Regions from separate parts of the Ideonella sp. P3_A4 genome, predicted to be linked through region 3. Evidence: predicted binding sites of a transcription regulator. Region 3 holds the regulator's gene; each other region holds the start of a gene.
The links. Region 3 encodes FliA, which starts transcription of late flagellar genes. Its sites were predicted from a motif close to CTAAAGTTTNNNNNNNNNNNGCCGNTA; they were not measured.

Region 1 (3,127 bases), on a different contig from region 3:
GTTGCTGGCAATCACCCGCTGGCGTTCGGCACGAAGCGTCAACGCCTGGGCCTGGAAGTCCAGCTGGGAGGTCAGGCGGTTGACGTTCATGGCGGAAGAATCCTTCAGGTTCGGGGCGGTGGGGCCGATAACAGGCACAACGCCGCGTTCGCCGATTGTGAAAGTCGGCCCCTGGTGCAAAGGCTCGAATAGCGGCCCATGCCCCGTCCATTTCGCGCCTTGGTTGCCGGCCAGCATCCTTACAGTCACTGGCCATGACCCTCACCCGTTCCCCGTCCGCCTCACGCGCCTGTTCGCGTGGATTGGTGCGTGCTGCCGGCGCCTTGGCGCTGCTTGGCACCGGGCTGGCCTGGGGCCAGGCGGCGACGCCGCCGGCGGGTGACAACCCCGAGATGGCGGCCGTCAGCGCCCAGGTGCAGCAGATGGCCCGCGACAGCGCCGGCCGCGCCGGCCTGGGACAAGCTCGCATCGAGGTCGAGGTCGGCAGCCTGGATCCGCGCCTGAAGCTGGCGCCGTGCCAACGAATCGAACCCTATCTGCCTGCAGGCCTGCCGGTCTGGGGGCGCACCCGCATCGGCCTGAAGTGCACCCAGGGCAGCAAGCTCTGGAATGTCACCTTGCCGGTCACGGTGCATGTCTGGTCCCGTTCCCTGGTGACCCAGACCGCCCTGGCGGCTGGTACCCCGCTGGCGGCGGAACATTTCACGGAAGCCGAGGTCGATCTGGCAGCGGCCCCCGGTTTGCCGATCAGCCAGCCTGGGCTGGCGATTGGGCGTACCCTGAGCCGTCCGGTGGCTGCCGGCACTGCGTTGCGGCAGACAGACTTGAAAGCACGGCAGTGGTTTGCTGCCGGTGAGACCGTGCGCGTCGTGGCCGTAGGCCCCGGCTGGCAGGTGGTCACCGAAGGCGAAGCGATGAATCCGGGGCTGGAAGGYCAGACAGTGCGGATCCGCACCGAGTCCGGCCGGCTGCTGCAGGGCCGCCCGGTGGGCGACCGGCAGGTGGAGGTGGCGCTGTGACGAGCAAAGCGCAAAGGGCGCTGCCCTTCGTTCCTTGGGGCGCGTTGAAGGCGGTCACTTTGAAGGCCGTGCGAAATAGTCCTAAAGTTCTGTCGGGCACTGTCGAAACCCGATCTATGCCGAAAGTTCCCGCCGGGTCCGCTTCGGATTTCTGGAGAGCACCATGAAAATCGGTTCACTCGAAACCAAAGCCAACGTGGCACCGATGCAGAACGATCGCAAGTCGGGCAGTGCAGACAAGACAGGTGGCAGCACCGGGTCTGCGCAGCCGAGCGCGACCGTCAGCATCTCGACCACCGCCAGCATGATCAGCAGCGCCGACACCGACGGCACCTTCGACGCCGACAAGGTCGCCCGCATGGCCCAGGCCATCCGCGACGGCAAGTTCGAGGTCAATGCCGACGCGATTGCCGACAAGCTGATTGCCAACACGCAAGAGCTGCTGCGCAAGTACTCGTCGTCCTGACGTGAAGCCGGCGCGGGCCGACCGCGCCGCCTGCTGATTTCTCCGTCCCTGCTGCCCGCTGGAGCGAGCGGCAAGACCTCTCACACCCTGGCCGCACGCCACAGCACCCCACCGCATCATGCTGAGCTCCCCCGCCGAACAACACGCGTTGCGCCAGACCACCGACCTGGAGTCGGCGCTGACCGAGGTGGAAGCACGCCTGGCCGAGCTGGCCGAAGCGCTGAAGAACCGCGACGCCGACAGCACCGAAATGGCCTCGACCGCGCTGCACCGCGCGTTGTCGCTGGCGGTTGACCATTCGACCCGCGCTGCCCGCAGCGGCGGCATGCCGCCGGCGCTGCGCCGCCGCCTGGCGATGGCCGGTGGCCAAGTCGCCGCGCTGCGCGAGGCGATCGCCCGCGCGTCCGTTGCACTCGACAAGTCGATCGAAATCCTGCTGCCCGAAACCGGTGCCGCGAAGTCGCCGGTCTATGGCGCCCAGGGCAACCCATGGCGCGCCGCATCCAGCGGTGTTGCTGAAGCCTAGGCTTCGCGCCGCCTCCTGACCAACAGCCCGCCTTGGCGGGCTGTCTTGTTTGGGGCCGGCCGTGTGTGCGCTTTGACCGCCCCGGGGGGCATCAGGCGGCCAAAGCGCCTGCTTTTCGAAGCCTCACGACCCTCAAGTCCCGCAGATCATCGGTGCCAAGACCCCTCGGGTCGTTGCAACACCGGGAGCACCCCATGATTCGCTCGCTCTGGATTTCGAAGACCGGGATGGAAGCCCAGCAAACCCAGCTGGACCACATCTCGAACAACCTCGCCAACGTCGCCACCAGCGGCTACAAGCGGGCCCACGCACAGTTCGAAGACCTGATCTACCAAAACCTGCGCCAGGCGGGTGCGGCCAGCTCGGAACAGACGCAGCTGCCGACCGGCCTGCAGGTCGGCCTGGGCACCCGTGCGGTGGCCAGTGCGCGCAACTTCAGCCAGGGCAACCTGCAGCAAAGCGGCGGCAACCTGGACGTGGCGATCAAGGGCAACGGCTTCTTCCAGATCAGCACCCCCGATGGCGGCACCGCCTACACACGCGACGGCTCGTTCCAGCTCGATTCGCAAGGCCAGATGGTCACCAACAGCGGCTACCTGGTGCAGCCCGGCATCACGATTCCGGCCAATGCGCAAAGCGTGACGATTGCCGCCGACGGCACCGTCAGCGTCACATTGCCCGCCCAGGCGCAACCGCAGACGGTGGGCCAGTTGCAATTGGRCAGCTTTGTCAACCCGGGTGGCCTGGAGCCGCGCGGCAGCAACCTGTTCGGCGAGACCGCGGCTTCCGGCTCGCCCAACAGCGCAGCGCCCGGCAACTCCGGCCTCGGCAGCCTGCAGCAAGGCTTTGTTGAAACCAGCAACGTCAACGTCGTTGAAGAGCTGGTCTCGATGATCCAGACCCAGCGTGCCTACGAACTGAATTCGAAGGCCATTTCGACCTCCGACCAGATGCTGCAACGCCTGTCGCAACTGTGAAGATCATTGAGAGAAACACCATGACGACCTTGCTTCGCGCACTGGCGGCCGCCTTGCCGCTGTTTTCGCTCGCCGCCTGCTCGGTGCTGCCGACTGAGGCCAAGGTCGATTTCCCGACGGCCACCGCGCCGATCATTCC
Region 2 (5,323 bases), on a different contig from region 3:
AGCCGGTCGATGCTCCTACATTGACGCGTTACGCCAAGACCTATTGGTTCATCGGCGCTGGCGTTGAGATCGGCACGGCACGGCGCCGTCGAGCCGGCGACGTCGCGATGGTAAGGGAGCTTTCGCAATGACTGAAACATGGTGCCGCCAAGCCGGCGCATTGGCGGTGATCGCACTGGCGGCGGGCGGGATGTCCGGCCCGGCTCGGGCGAGCGGTGATAACGGGCCGACCGACGAGTTCGTTACGCGCTGGGGCCCTGCTGGCTTGACCGCCAGCTATGACGCCGGCCAGCTTGGCGTGGTGCTGCCGAGCTTTCACCGCGTCTACCTGTACACCGCCTGGCGGGCCATCGTGCTCGGGGCAGAGGGCTACAAGAAGGCACCGACGACTGCTGGTGGCCTGGCGCGAGCCGAGGGCTCGGCGGTCGACGGCTGGGTCAACCTGACTGACAAGCAGCATCCCTACACCCAGTGGCTGAAGGCCAGCGAAGCGGCCGCGCCGCGCAAGGCCTCGGTGCCGAGTTCGGATTTCGTCCGCCTGGGCCCCGACTACGGCGGCTACATCAACTGCCCGCCCGCGGCGTTCGTGTTTGCCAAGGACATGCTGCAGACCGTCGGCCAGCGCGCCGACGCCACCCCGCAGCGCGTGGCCAATTGGGTGGCCGCGCAGGACGCGGTGTTCGCCTTCTGCGCCTATGACCCGCAGAAGCGGCCGGACGGCACGCGCAAGCCGCCGCCGCCGCTGCCCACCCCGTTGGCGGCGAACGAGGCGGCCTACTGGCGCCAACTGCGCGAATATCAGATCGCTGCCGCACACTTCTACGGCGCGAGCTTCGCAGAGGCGGCGCAGCGCTTCAGCGCCATCGGCGACACGCCCGAGCATCCGATGCGGGCCTGGGGCGCCTACCTGGCCTTGCGTGCCCACGTTCGCCTGGCCACCGTCGGCGGGCCAGGGGTGGCCGATGCAGCCGTGCCGCCCGAGCAGGACCGCGACGCCGAGGCCGCGAAGCTGATCGCCGAGGCCCAACGCATCCTCGACGATCCCGGCCAGTCTGTTGTCCACGAGGCCACGCGTGCCACCGTGCGCACGCTGCAGTTCCGCCTGACGCCGCGGCGCCGGTTCGGGCAACTGAGCGACCTGCTCGACGACATGGCCACCAATCCCTATCTGGAAGACCACCTGGGCGACTGGCGCCGGCTGGCCAATGGCTTCATCGACGACGACGCGCCTACTGAGACGCGAGAGCCGATCGATGGCCCGATGCGGCAGCGGCACGAGTACTTCGACTGGATGCGCACGCTGCAGCGCTGCGGGCTGGCCAGCGACGCCAAGGCGCGGGCCGAACAATGCCGGCGCGAGGCGTCGCATGCTCTGTCGCGGTGGAAGCAACTGGGCGGCGACAAGGCACCCCATGCAGCAGGCCGCCGTCAAGCCTGGCTGCTGGCGGCGCTGGCCTTGTCGGACCACCTGGACCCACCGCTGGAAAAAGCCGCACTGGCCGTGCCGGCGACTGCGCCCGAATACTGGAGCGTGCGCTACCAGCTGACGCGCCTGTACCGGCTGGCGCACCAATCCGAGCGCGCCCGCGAACTGTCGCAGGCGGTGCTGGCCGAGATGCGCCGCGAGAACCTGGCATCCGCCAGCGGCGCCAACCTCTTCAAGCAAGAGCGCTTTGCGCAGGCCACCTCGCTGAAGGACGCGGCCGATCACCTGATGCGAAGCCTGGCCTACACCCGCGCGCCAGACTCGGGCGAAGCAGGGCCGCTCGAAGCGGTGCCGAGCGCCAGCCGGCCCGCGGCGGATGGCCAGACCTGGCTGAACACCCGGCTGGCAGTCAACGACCTGCTGGAGCTGGCGCGTGACGAGCGCCTGGGTTTGGCACTGCGCAAGCGCGTGGCTGTCGCCGCCTGGATGCGGGCCGATCTGCTCGGCTCACAAGAGCCGGCGAAGGCCGCGTCTCTGCTGGTGGAAGCACTGGCGCCGGGACTGCGAACCGTGGCGCAGCAGTACCGCGCGATTACGCAGCCACGCGAGCGGCAGCACGCGTTGATCATTGCGGCGATGAGCTTGGATCTTTCACCCTTGATCACGACGGCAGACTTTTCGACCGATGTCTGGGCCGCCGCGGCGCCGGCGCCTGACAAAAGCGAGGTCACCGCCAGCATGTGGTGCAGCGTGGCCAAGAACCAGCGGGACGTCTGGCAGCAGCCGCTCGAAGCGCGAGAGGTCGAACAGGCGCCGCCGCCGCCTGAGGTGAGCGGCAATGCCGAGGTGCGCGACAGGGAAATGGCGGCACTGGCTCAGCTCAAGACCGCCACCGGCTTCGTCGGCGACCATGTATTGGCCTGGGCCAAGGACCACCCGAACGACCCCGACGTGCCCTGGCTGCTCTATGTGGTCGTGCAGTCCACCCGCGGCGGTTGCCTGGACCCGGACGCGAGCAAGACCTCGAAAGCGGCCTTCCAGCTGCTGCACCGGCGCTACAAAAACAGCGAATGGGCTGCGAAGACGCCGGTCTGGTATTGAAATTGGGCCCCCACGCCCCCCCCCCGGGGGCTGCCCCCCGAGGGGCTCGCGCAGCGGCCCGGCAAAGCCGGCTCCGCGCACGCCACTTGAAGGGGGCGGCGCTGCGCGCGCCCCGTCCCGGGGCAAGAAACTCGCGAGCGGCCCTTCAGAGGGTTCAAGTTTTGCGTAGCGATGCCGACAACCAAACATGAACATCGGCAACAGCCCCAGCGTCAACACCGCCACCGCGGCAGCCTCCCAGGGGCCGTCGTTCGACGCGGTTCAGATCCTGGTGCTGCGCAAGGCGCTGAACACCCAGGCCGCCGGCGCGCTGGCCTTGATCCAGGCGATCCCGCAGCAGCCGCAGCTGGCCACTGAAGGCTCGTTGGGCCGCAACGTCAACACCTACGCCTGAGCGGTCTGCGCCTGAGCGTCAGCGCTCGCCCTACCAGTCCAGCGCCACCGGCACTGTCTTGCCGTTGCCTTGCCATTGGCCGGTGACGGCGTTGCCGCGCACCGTCAGGCTGAGCTCGGCCTTGTTGCCGTCCACGTCTTCGGTTAGCGCCAGCGTGTTGCCGTTGCGTTTGCCGCTGAGCGGGATCATGCGGCCGTACTTGTCGTAGTAGTAGCGGCCCGAGAGCGAGCCGTCTGCCTCCAATCGACCCAGCATCATGGTGATCGCCGCGCCGCCGATCTTGCCGTGCAGGGCCTGGCCGAACGGCGACGCCGGCGGCGGCACGTCGCCCTGGTTCAGCACGAGCGCGCGGCCATACGGCGTCAGCAGCGGGCGCAGCTCGGCTGGCGTCAGCTTGACGGTGATCTCGGCGACATCGTCGAGCGCGCGGCTGGCGTGGTTGCTGCATCGTCCGGTGCTGAATGCCACGCCATCGCCTTCGAGGCTGAAGCCGACGTAGCGCAGGCTGTCAGTCAGGTGAGGCTTGCCTCTCTCTTGCTCGAGGCACCCCTGGTTCAGCTCGATTCGCTGCTGCGTGTCCTCGATGTCGTCTGCCTTGGCGTGCGCCTTCTTCTGCGCGGCCAGTTCCTTCTTCAGGGTTTTCAGCTGATCGGCATAAAGGCGCTCGCGCTCCTTGCCGATGCGCTGCGCCACAGTGGCGAAGGCGGGCTGCGTGAACAGATCATCCAGCGCCAGCGCGCGGCCGTTGCGTGCGTCGAAGTTGAAGGTTGTGTCGTAGTTTTCGCAGTAGGCCCCGCAGCCTTCCGTGCTGAAGGTGATGGCCAGCACCCTGGCGTCATTGCGCACGAGTTGAAACTCCTGCGACGAAGTGCCTTCGGGCAACTGTTCGGCCAACGGGGCGAATGATTCGCCCGGCTTGGCCGGCGCTGCCATGCCGAGCAGCCCGAGGAACAACGACGTGTTGATGCGGGCGGCCACGGTGGGTGGCTCGGAGACGACGAACGGCATCTTGATCGAGCCGTCCGCCCAACCGCCGGCATACGCCGGCAGCTCCTTCACGGTGGCCGGCGGCTTCATCGTCAGCGAGCGGATCTGCAACGGGGCGGCGGCCACGGCCGCGGCAATGCACCACAAAGAGACGGCCAGGGCGCCACGGGCAAAAGTGTTCATGGGCGCGATTCTCGTCGCGCGGCGCGATCGGGGGCAGCCGGCATTGACGGCCGAGGTTGTCGCACTAAACTGGTCTCGTGCCTCAAGCTGTACCCGTCTCGGCGCCCGACTTGATCGACCAGGCTTGGGATCGTTTCGCACTCGACCCTGCTGGCTGTATCGCGCTGTCTGACCAGGCCGTGCAGGCTGCCCGCGCAGCGGGGGACGCCGAGGCCGAGGCCTTCGGGCTGGCGCTGCAGGCATTGACCCGTGCCGCTCGCCGTGGGCATGAAAGCGCGGCGGCGTTGCACGAGCTGATCGCCTCCACACGGCAGCGTTGCGAACAACTCGGCTGCGAGCCTGCCGCCTGGCTGTGCGACGACGCGCAGGCTCGGATCGAGATCACTGCCAACCAGCTCGACGAGGCTCATGGGCGATTGCAAGCGAACCTGCAGCGCCCGGGGCGAAACGGCCGCGAACGGTATGTGACCGTGCTTGCCATGCAACGCCTGGCAGAGCACCGTGGCGATTTCGACGAGGCCTTGCGCCAGAGCTATGCGCTGATCGAGCTGGCCCGTGGGCTGGGCCGACCGCAGCTGCTGACCTACGCGAAATTCAAACTTGCCTGCCTGCAGCTGAACCTGCTCGACCTGGAGCACGGCATGCCGCTGCACGACGAAGCCCAGGCGGCGTTCGAGGCAGCGGGCATCACGGCGATGCGCTCGTCCAACCTGAACAGTCAGGTCCTGAGCAACCATTTCCGTCGCACGCCCCAGGCCGGCTACGCGGTGCTGCAGGCCTGGTTGGCCTTGCCCGAAGCCCGGGATCCGAACCTGCGTCACATGATGGCGACCCCGATCGCACTGGCCTACATCGGCGTGGGCCAGCTCGACGAGGCCGAGGCGGCGCTGGAAGCAGGCGAGCCGATGCTGGAACGCGAATGGCCCGACCAGGTGTGCATGCGCATCTGGGTGCGTGGGCATCTGCGTTGCGCGCAAGGCCGGCATGCCGAGGCGCGCGACATGTGCCAGCGTTTCCTCGACTCGGGCGAGCGCACCTCGCCAGCCAACCTGCTGCAGTTGCATTCGGTGATCGCCCAGGCGCGCGAGGCGCTGGGCGATTTCCAAGGCGCCTTGCTGGCCACGCGGCAAGCGATGGCTGCGATGGCGCCGATGGTGGGCAACAGCACGCGGGCCCACTACCAGTCGATCCAGATCGAACGGCAACTCGCCGGCGCCCCGGCGACACCCGAG
Region 3 (5,323 bases):
GCTTCGGCGCTCTGGCCTTCATGGAAAAGCTGCAGCGCCAGCCGCGCCAGGCCCTGCTGGCGCAAAAGCTGCTCGACGCCGGCTTCTCGCCCGGCCTGATCCGCAAGCTGGTCGACGCCCTGCCCGGCAACGCCGCTGACGAAGCCGTCTGGGCCGCGGGTGTGCTGGAGCGCAACCTGCACGCCGGCGATGTCGAACCCGCACTCGAAGAGCAAGGCGGCGTGTTCGCGCTGATCGGCTCCACCGGTGTCGGCAAGACCACCACCACCGCCAAGCTGGCCGCCGCCTTCGCCACGCAATACGGTGCCGCCAACCTGGGCCTGATCACGCTGGACGCCTACCGCGTCGGCGCCCACGAACAACTGCGCGCCTATGGCCGCATCCTCGGCGTGCCGGTCCACACCGCCCACGACCGCGCCTCGCTCGAAGACCTGCTCGAACTGCTGTCGGGCAAGAAGATGGTCCTGATCGACACCGCCGGCATGGCCCAGCGCGACAGCCGCACCCGCGAGCTGCTGGACATGCTGAGCCACCGCTCGATCCAGCGCCTGCTGGTGGTCGACGCGTCGGCCCAGGGCGAGACGATCGACGAGGTGATTACCAACTGGCGCGCCGCCCAATGCAAGGGCGTGGTGCTGAGCAAGATCGACGAAGCCGTCAAGCTGGCCCCGGCGCTGGACTCGCTGATCCGCCACAAGCTGAAGGTGCTGGGCGTGGCCAACGGCCAGCGCGTGCCTGAAGACTGGCACCGCCTGTCACCCAACGCCCTGGTGCAACGCGCGCTGCGTGCCCCGACCAGCCCGACCTGGAAGCTCGAAGCCGACGACGTGCAGCTGGTGTTCGCCACCGCCACCCGTGGCGGTCGCTCGGCCGGCGGCTCCTCGCTGCACATCTGAACGCACTGGACGACACCCCCATGCGCTCGCTGCCCTACCCCAACGAAGACGAAGCCTCCGGCCCGGTTGACCAGGCTGAAGGCCTGCGCCGGCTGTTCGCTTCCGGCCGCCGCCAGCGCCTGGTGCCGATTGCCTTCAACGCCCACGTGGACTGCACCCCGATCCTGCTCGAGCGGCTGGCCGGCGCCTTCACCGAGCTGGGCGCGCACGCCCTGGTGATTGACGCCGCCGACAGCGCCCCGCGTGCCAACGCGATGGCCGAGATCGACATCGCCGCAGCGATCGAATCGCTGGGCCCGAACATGTCATACCTGGCTGCCCGGGGCCTGCCGTTGCGCCATGTCAACAGCCGCGGCTCATGCGAAGCCTGGCTCAACGCAGTCGAGACGGCCGCGCCGCAGGCCGATGTGCTGCTGCTGCACGCCAACCCGCGTGACCTGGTCCGCCTGCTCGGCCGGCGCGAAGTGCGCACCGTGCTGACCACCACGCTCGACCCGGCCAGCCTGACCGACGCCTACACCTCGATGAAGCTGCTGTCGCAGCGCAGCGGGCTGATGACTTTTGACCTGCTGACCGGCATGGCCGGCGCGCCCAAGGCCGCGCAACGCATTGCCGAGCGCCTGGCCGAAACGGCCGACAGCTTCCTCGGCGCTGTGGTGCGCGAAGCCGTGTGGCTCGACAAGCGCGACCCGCTGACCTCGCTCGCCACGCCGGCCCTCGCCCGCCTGGCCGCGAACCAATTGCTCGACCCCGAAACGCCGGACACCGGTTTCGGCGTGGCCCCGCTCGGCGCGGGTCACGACTTGCACGCTTACTGACCCGAACACGTTCCTCTCGGAGACCGCCCATGTACACCGCCACCGGCCGCCTCGACGCTAGCGCGATGCAAAGCCTCGACGCCAATGCGATGTTGAAGCAGTACAGCCCGCTGGTGCGCCGCCTCGCGCACCAGATGATCGCCAAACTGCCGGCCAACGTGGAGATCGACGACCTGATCCAGGTCGGCATGATCGGCCTGCACGACGCGATGGGCCGCTTCGACACCGAGCAGGGTGTGCAGTTCGAAACCTTCGCCACCCAGCGCATCCGCGGCGCGATGCTCGACGAGCTGCGCGGCAGCGACTGGATGAGCCGCGGCAACCGCCGCCAGCAGCGCGAAATCGAAACCGCCGTGCACAAGCTGGAACAGACGTTCGGCCGCGCCCCGGCGGAGAGCGAGATCGCCAAGGAAATGGGCGTCACGCTGACCGAGTACCAAGACACGCTGACCAAGGTGCGCGGCACCCAGCTGGTCTACCTGGAAGACATGTCGGGTGACGAAGGCGGCGACGAGTTCCTCGACCGCCACGTGGCCAACGAAGACGGCAACCCGCTGGCCCAGCTGCAAGACCACCGCATGCGCGAAGCGCTGGTCGAAGCAATCAAGAAGCTGCCCGAGCGTGAGCAGTACGTGATGAGCATGTACTACGAGCACGACATGAATTTGAAAGAAATCGCCGCCGTGCTGGGCGTGACCGAATCGCGTGTGTGCCAGCTGCACAGCCAATCGATCGCCCGCCTGCGGGTGAAGCTGCGCGAGTGGTGAGATAGCGCGGCTAAGTTCAGGGTCTCAGTCAGCAACGCCTCCTTCGGGAGGCGTTGGTGTTTCTGGGTCGTGCCCACCCTTTGACCTGTGGCTACGACCTGCTCAAGCCACGGTCTCGCTGACCGCCCGTGTCGCCATGACCGATGCGCTAGCCGGCCATGTCGTGCCACTGGGGAGAGTACCCCCCATGGACGTGGGGGGCGCGATGTTCAACATGAATCAGCGAGGGGGCCTGTTCGCACCAATGCCGAGCGCAGAATCGCTCGCTTGCATCGGCGCAAGGGCGCCGCCATCCCAGCGCCCAACTTTGAGGAGCATTCGAGGTCATGAGCAAATCGAACGTCAGATTGCACCGCCTTTCCCTGGTCGCCCTGGCCATTGCCAGCGGTGCGGCGTGGGGTGGGCAGATCAATGGCGATCTCGCCGCGGCAGCACGTCGCGACGGGCGGGCCGAGGCACTGATCGTGCTCAAGGACCAGAAGACGCCAGCAGTGGCGCCGCTCGCACAGGGTGCCGACTACAAGGCCAAGCGCCGCGCGCTGGTCAATGCGCTGGTCGACCGTGCCGATGCCCAGCAAGGCGGCCTGCGTGCCTGGATGGATTCGCGCGGCATCGAATACCAGGCGTTCTGGATCGCCAACGTCGTCTACGCCAAGCTCTCGGCGGCCGACATGGCGGCGCTGGCCGCTCGCGATGAAGTCAGCCGCATCGAGCCGAACCCGTCCATCAAGGTGCAGTTGCCGCAGCGCGATGCCAGCCGGACGGAAGCCCCGACAGGCGTCGAGTCGATCGCCTGGGGCGTCGACAAGATCAAGGCACCTCAGGTCTGGGCCGCCGGTGTCACGGGCGCAGGCGTGACCATCGCCGGCGAAGACACCGGCTACCGCTGGGATCACTCGGCGCTGAAGTCGCAATACCGCGGCTGGAACGGCAGCACCGCCGACCACAACTACAACTGGCACGACGCCATCCACACCGCCAACAGCAGCTGCCCGGCGAACTCGCCGCAGCCTTGTGACGACCACGGCCATGGCACCCACACCGCCGGCACCTTCGCCGGCGACGACCACGCCACCCACCAGGTCGGCGTCGCGCCCGGCGCGAAGTGGATCGGCTGCCGCAACATGAACGCCGGCAACGGCACGCCGGCCACCTACATCGAGTGCATGCAGTGGATGCTGGCACCGACCGATCTGCAGAACAAGAACCCCGATCCGGACAAGGCACCGGACATCATCAGCAACTCCTGGGGTTGCACCGATGGTGAAGGCTGCACGGTCGGCACCGAAATCAAGGCAGCGGTCAACAACCTCGTCAAGGGCGGCATCCTGTTCGTCGCCGCGGCCGCCAACGACGGCCCGAACTGCAGCACGATCACCGACCCGCCGGCCATCTATCAGCTGTCGTTCACGATCGGCGCAACCGACAGCGCCGACAAGCTGGCAGGCTTCTCGAGCCGCGGCCCGGTGAACAACGTGAAGGGTGTCAAGCCCGACGTCTCCGCTCCTGGCGTCAACGTCTTCTCGGCCTACCCGCCGAACACCTACACGACCATGAGCGGCACCAGCATGGCCACGCCGCACGTTGCCGGCGCCGCAGCCCTGCTGATGTCGGCCGTGCCCTCGTTGAAGGGCAACCCGGCCGCTGTCGAGAAGCTGTTCCGCAAGACGGCGCAGCGTGACGGCGTGACCGACCCGGTGAACCAGACCTGCGGCGGCACCTCGCCCACGACGTGGCCCAACAACATGATCGGCTACGGCCGCATCGACGTGTTCGCGGCCTACCAGAAGGCCATCTCCAGCCCGCTGGACCTGTTGAACGACGACTGACGAGGACGGGCCGTGCCGCCTGCAAACCAGGCGGCACGAGTTCTTCCGCTCGAACACAACGCCTCCTTCGGGAGGCGTTGGTGTTTGTGGGGTATTCGGTCGCTCCGCCCGTCACTCTCTATCCCGCCATCTCCTTGCTGCCGACTTCAGCCAGCAACGCGATGAGGCGCGTGGTGGCGGGCAACAGGTAGCTGCTCGCGCGGTAGGTGGCCACCAGTCTTCGGCGCATGGTGGTCTCCTTCAATCGCACTTCTCGCAACGGGTACCGGTCACCGGCCGCCTCGAGATGCCGGCGTGAGATGAAGCTCAACAGCCCGGTTTCGGCGATCAATGCCGGCAAGGTCAGAAGCATGGTGCTCTCGATCTGCACCACGGGCCGCGGCAGGCGCTTCCTGTCGAACGTGTGATCGAGCCAGTCGCGCGTCGGCGCCCCAGGCGGCTGAAGCACCCACCGGTGGTCGACCAGGTCGCGTAGCGCTGCCGTTCCTTGCAGCGTCGCATGGGTCGCGCTGGCCGCCACCACGATGTGGTCCTCGGCCAGACGCTGCGACACGAAGGCGTCGTCATCGGTGGTCTCGGTGCCCACCATCAGATCGAGGTCGCCGTTGCGCAGCATGGGCTTGAGCGTGTCGACGAGACCCACCACCGTCTTGATCGTCACTTGCGGGGCCTCGACGATCAGCTGCCTCGCCGCCAATGGCAACAGGAACTGCGACGCAGTCGGCACGATGCCGAGGCGGATGTGGCCCGACAGCCCGCGGCCGATGTCGCCGATTTCGCGCCTGGCGTCTTCGGCGTCGAAGCGCATGCGCCGGGCCCACTTGAGCAGCACCTTGCCGGCCGGCGTGAGGCGAATGCCACGGCCGGCCTTTTCGAGCAGCGGTGCGCCGCACGACTGCTCCAGCCGGCGAACGCAGCTGGTCAACGCCGGCTGCGTTCGGTGCAGCTTTTCGGTGGCGCGGCCAATGTGTTCCAGCTCGGCAATGGTCTCGAAGTAACGCAGGTCTCGCAAG
Region 4 (4,690 bases), on a different contig from region 3:
CGGGGCGTACGGGTTCTGGTTCAGGAAGTGATCACAGGTGACGACCACGGCGGCCGACAGCGCAGCCCGCAGGTGCTCGGCCGACCAGTCGGCGTGTCGCGTCGGGAAGCACGGTTCGCCCAGGCTCTTGGCCATGCGCTCTTGCTCGGCGTTCTGCGGCAGCAGCCAGGCGGTGATGCCTTCACGCTTGGCTTGCTCGCGAAAGGCCAGCCACGCGTACTTGACGTTGCAGCCCAGATAGGTGGTGGCAACGAAGACGACCGAGCGCTCTTTCGGGTGCATGCGCGAAACGCGCTCGAGATCGCGGCAGCTGCGCTCCAGCGCGAACTGCTGCTCCAGGTCGACCAGGCGGCTGTTCAGCGCGCCGATCGCGGCCAACGCCGCCTCGGCGCCACCGGCCAACTGGGGCACGGGCGCGGCCTGTTGCTGGGCGTGCTCCTGCAAGCCAACGACGGCCTCGACCAGTTGCTCGAAGGCCTGGCTCAACTGGCCGCCCAGGGCTTCAACCGCGCCGAGGCGCTCGTCCCAGTCAGCGCCGATGTCGGCGCCAAGGTCGGCCGGCGGCAGGCTGGCGGGGTCGTAGGTCGAGGTGTGCGGGGCAGCGTCGATCATGGGTGTGGTCTTCTTCGGCCGATCCGGCGGCCATTGCGCATCACTGTAGGCAGCGACGCCCGGCGTGAAGCCCGGATATGCGGCGCCAAGCCGGCCCAGTTCGAGTGGGTCGGCCACGGTCTTGCGAGCACGCAAGCCCACCGCCTTGGGAGCAGTCCCGCGCCGGCTCGATGGACAGCGCAGACAAAACCGAATCACCGCCACGGCGGCCTGCACGTTTGGCTTAAGCGTTCACCCTGACAGAAGCGTGAAATACGACCACGGCGGCAGCGAACGGGCGCACACTGTCAACGAAGGCGCCGTCGGGAAGACGGCGGCGGGTCCGGCGGCCGTGCTGGTCGCGCAGGCCCCGCTGCCAGAGGGCGGCGAAGGCGAGGGGTGACCTTTTGAGCTGGACAACAGACGCAGCTTCGGCAGCCTGGTGGCACTGTAGTCAGGGCCCGGGTCCGGCCTTTGCCAGAAAAGCATTGCAGCACCCTGCCAATCCCTTTTCGGACGACACGAATCGGCCGGTTTGTAGGAATTTGCCTGACAGGGCCGACCGAAAAACAAGGACTTCAGCGGCGGAAGTGAACTGATGTTTCAGTTCTGTTTCGGTCCTTACAGTTCATCCCAAGCCGAGACACAAAGTCTCTTCTCCACGGTAGACAAGCGAAGGAACGAATGATGGACACCAACCAGATCCTGGCCGAGATCCGCGAAGCCAACCTGTCGTACCTGATGCTGGCGCAGAGCCTGATCCGCGCCGACCGCGAACAAGCCCTGTTCCGCCTGGGCGTGTCGGAAGAGACCGCCAACCTGATCGCCACGCTGACGCCGGCGCAGATGATGAAGATCGCCACCGGCAACACGCTGCTGTGCCGCTTCCGCATGGACGACGACCTGGTCTGGGGCCTGCTGACCAGCCACGGCAAGGCCGCCGCGAACGACAGCGTCAGCCGCCTGCACGCTTCCATCCTGATGGCCGGTCGCCACCAAGAAGCTGCATAAATGTCTGCCCCGGTCTTGCGAGTACGCAAGCCCGGGCCAACTCGGCAGCCAGACAGCACCGATCACCCGAATCTCTGGAGGACACCATGGCCCGCAGCAAGAGCATCCTGACCGAAGCCCGCCAGATCGAGCGCGCCGTCGTGCTGATCAACKTCGGCGCCCGCCTGCAGGTGCTGGAGTCGGAGACGGACCTGTCCTACGAGCGCCTGTTGCGCCTCTATAAAGAAGTCTCGGGCAAGTCGCCTTCCAAGGGCCAGCTGCCGTTTTCGACCGACTGGTTCATGACCTGGCAGCCGAACATCCACGCCAGCCTGTTCCTGAACATCCACGAGTACCTGAACAAGACGTCGGAGCTCGAGGAAATCGACACCGTCATCAAGGCCTACCAGCTCTATCTGGAGCAAACGGCCTCCCAAGGGCTGGAGCCGATGCTGTCGGTCACCCGTGCCTGGCGGCTGGTCAAGTTCGTCGACAACGGCATGCTGACGATGACCAAGTGCAACAAGTGCGGCGGGCACTATGTCAGCCACCCGCACGAGATCGCCAAGCACTACGTCTGCGGCCTGTGCAACCCGCCCGCCCGGGCCGGCAAGGGCCGCCAGACCGGCGCGCTGCAACTGCCCAGCGCCGCCAGCACCCGCCAGCTGGCCACTACCGCCGACGACGACGCCTGAAGGCGCCTGCGCAGACGACCCGCCAACTACTGCCAGACTCAATGTAACCAATTGCGTCGCCGCTTAAATCCTGCGGCGAGCGGCCGATCACACAGGCGTCAGTTTTGTTTTTGTTCATGCTTGTCTCCTCCTAGCACAACCCCTGTGCTTTCAGGCGGACTCCACGTGAGTCCGCCTTTTTTCTTTCCGTGGCGTGCAGCAGTGGCGAAGGCTTTTTCGCCGCCAATTCGAGGCTTTCGCCGCCTCAAGCTGCGCCGAGGGGTAACCGATATCACCGCCAAGGGCCGCGCTCATGCGCTGCCTCGAAGCGCACAAACGAGAACCGGAACCCCTCACCATGTTTGTCATCGTCGGTTGGCTGGTCGCCATCGGTTGCATCTTCGGCGTGTTCATCGCGCACGGAGGCAACATCGGCGTCGTGCTGCACGCACTGCCGTTCGAGCTGATCACGATCTTCGGCGGCGCGTTCGGCGCGTTCGTCGCCAACAACCAGCCCAAGGTGCTCAAGGCCACGGCCCGCGGCCTGGCTGCTTGCTTCAAGGGCTCGAAGTACTCGAAGGCGCGGGCGATGGAGTTGCTGGCGCTGCTGTACGAGATCCTGCAGAAGGCGCGCAAGGAAGGCCTGATGTCCATTGAAAAGGACGTCGAGGATCCGCACAACTCGCCGCTGTTCCAGAAATTCCCGGTGGTCGGCCATGACCACCACGTGACCGAGTTCATCACCGACTACCTGCGCATGATGGTCTCGGGCAACCTGAACGCCCACGAGATCGAGTCGCTGATGGACAGCGAGGTCGAGACCCACCATGCCGAGGCGCACGCCGCCGCCGCTGCGCTGCAGCGCGTTGCCGGCGCCCTGCCCGCCTTCGGCATCGTGGCCGCGGTGCTGGGCGTGGTCAACACCATGGGCTCGGTCGGCCAACCGCCGGCCGTGCTGGGCGGCATGATCGGCTCGGCGCTGGTCGGCACCTTCCTCGGCATCTTGCTGGCCTACGCCTTCGCCGAGCCGCTGGCCGGCCTGCTCGAGCAGAAGATCGACGAAGACGGCAAGGAATTGCAGTGCATCAAGACCACGCTGCTGGCTTCGATGCAGGGTTACGCACCGCAGGTCGCGATCGAGTTCGGTCGCAAGGTGCTGTACTCGACCGAGCGCCCGACCTTCCTCGAGCTCGAAGGCCATGTGAAGGGCAAGAAATGAAGACCGTCCCTAGCGCGAACCTGTTCGCCGCCGGGCCGTCCCAAGGCGAACGCTCCCCCTCGGGGGGGCGACGCTGTACCCAGCGTCTTGGGGGTCAGTGATGGCTGGCGACGCAAAAAAACTTCAACCGATCATCGTCAAGAGGGTCCGCAAGGGTGGCCATGCCGCTCACGGCGGGGCCTGGAAGATCGCTTACGCCGACTTCGTCACGGCGATGATGGCCTTCTTCCTGCTGATGTGGCTGCTGGGCTCGACCACCGAAGGCGACAAGAAGGGCATTGCCGATTACTTCTCTGCGCCGTTGAAGGTGTCGCTGGCCGGCGGCGCCGGCTCGGGTGACGCCTCGCACGTCATCAAGGGCGGCGGCGAAGACCTGACACGCTCCGGCGGCCAGGTCAAACGCGGCGACGTCGATGCGCCGAAGAAAACGATCAACCTGGCCGCGCTGAAGGCCGAGCAGAAACGCGCCGAAGTCGCGAAGCTGCAAGAGATCAAGAACACGATCGAGCAGAAGATCCAGGCCAGCGAAAGGCTGAAGGCCCTGTCGTCGCAGTTGCGACTGGACATGACCCGCGACGGCCTGCGCATCCAGATCGTCGACGAACAGAACCGGCCGATGTTTGCCTCCGGCAGCGCCGCGGTCCAGCCCTACATGCGCGAGCTGCTGCAGGCGATCGGCGCCATCSTCACCGAGGTGCCGAACCTGCTGACACTTGAAGGTCACACCGATGCGACACCCTTCCCGGGTGGCGAGCGGGGCTACAGCAACTGGGAGCTGTCGGCCGACCGGGCCAACGCCTCGCGCAGAGAACTGATGGCCGGAGGCCTGGCCGAAAACCGCGTGCTGCGGGTGCAGGGCCTGGCGTTCAGCCAGCCCTTCGACCGCAACGACCCCAACGGTGCGAGCAACCGCCGCATCAGCATCATCGTGATGAACCGCGATGCGGAAGACCGCGTCTTCCGCACCACCCTCGACTCCCCGAGCGCCGAAGAACAAACGGCCTCAAGTGTTCCCGTTCGTTGACCGATAACGCTTCAAACCCTCGCTGACCCGCCGCTGAAGGACCGCCATGAACCAGAGTGACCTGAAATTCCTTGTTGTTGATGACTTCTCGACCATGCGCCGCATCGTGCGCGGCCTGCTCAAGGAAATGGGCTGCAACAACTGCGAAGAAGCCGAAGACGGCGCGGTCGCGCTGGGCATGCTGAAGGCTGC

Region 1: the regulator FliA is predicted to act here: its motif matches at 1,101-1,127, upstream of flgM (flagellar biosynthesis anti-sigma factor FlgM).
Region 2: the regulator FliA is predicted to act here: its motif matches at 2,681-2,707, upstream of AC1DYI_RS10190 (YjfB family protein).
Region 4: the regulator FliA is predicted to act here: its motif matches at 2,339-2,365, upstream of motA (flagellar motor stator protein MotA).

What each region holds. Positions count from the first base shown of each region.
Region 1 covers NZ_JBFUGE010000407.1:1,041-4,167, forward strand. The annotation lists gene flgB (flagellar basal body rod protein FlgB) at 1-90, opposite strand, end outside; gene flgA (flagellar basal body P-ring formation chaperone FlgA) at 255-1,019, shown strand; gene flgM (flagellar biosynthesis anti-sigma factor FlgM) at 1,183-1,485, shown strand; gene AC1DYI_RS25330 (hypothetical protein) at 1,604-2,011, shown strand; gene flgG (flagellar basal-body rod protein FlgG) at 2,206-2,988, shown strand; gene AC1DYI_RS25340 (flagellar basal body L-ring protein FlgH) at 3,009-3,127, shown strand, end outside.
Region 2 covers NZ_JBFUGE010000075.1:11,979-17,301, forward strand. The annotation lists gene AC1DYI_RS10180 (hypothetical protein) at 1-131, shown strand, start outside; gene AC1DYI_RS10185 (hypothetical protein) at 128-2,527, shown strand; gene AC1DYI_RS10190 (YjfB family protein) at 2,715-2,921, shown strand; gene AC1DYI_RS10195 (hypothetical protein) at 2,952-4,091, opposite strand; gene AC1DYI_RS10200 (sensor histidine kinase) at 4,169-5,323, shown strand, end outside.
Region 3 covers NZ_JBFUGE010000097.1:9,738-15,060, reverse strand. The annotation lists gene flhF (flagellar biosynthesis protein FlhF) at 1-896, shown strand, start outside; gene AC1DYI_RS11795 (P-loop NTPase family protein) at 917-1,714, shown strand; gene AC1DYI_RS11790 (RNA polymerase sigma factor FliA) at 1,744-2,481, shown strand; gene AC1DYI_RS11785 (S8 family serine peptidase) at 2,829-4,310, shown strand; gene AC1DYI_RS11780 (LysR family transcriptional regulator) at 4,429-5,323, opposite strand, start outside.
Region 4 covers NZ_JBFUGE010000101.1:9,369-14,058, forward strand. The annotation lists gene AC1DYI_RS12095 (CDP-glycerol glycerophosphotransferase family protein) at 1-747, opposite strand, end outside; gene AC1DYI_RS12100 (hypothetical protein) at 860-994, shown strand; gene flhD (flagellar transcriptional regulator FlhD) at 1,279-1,602, shown strand; gene flhC (flagellar transcriptional regulator FlhC) at 1,689-2,276, shown strand; gene motA (flagellar motor stator protein MotA) at 2,614-3,474, shown strand; gene motB (flagellar motor protein MotB) at 3,575-4,498, shown strand; gene cheY (chemotaxis response regulator CheY) at 4,545-4,690, shown strand, end outside.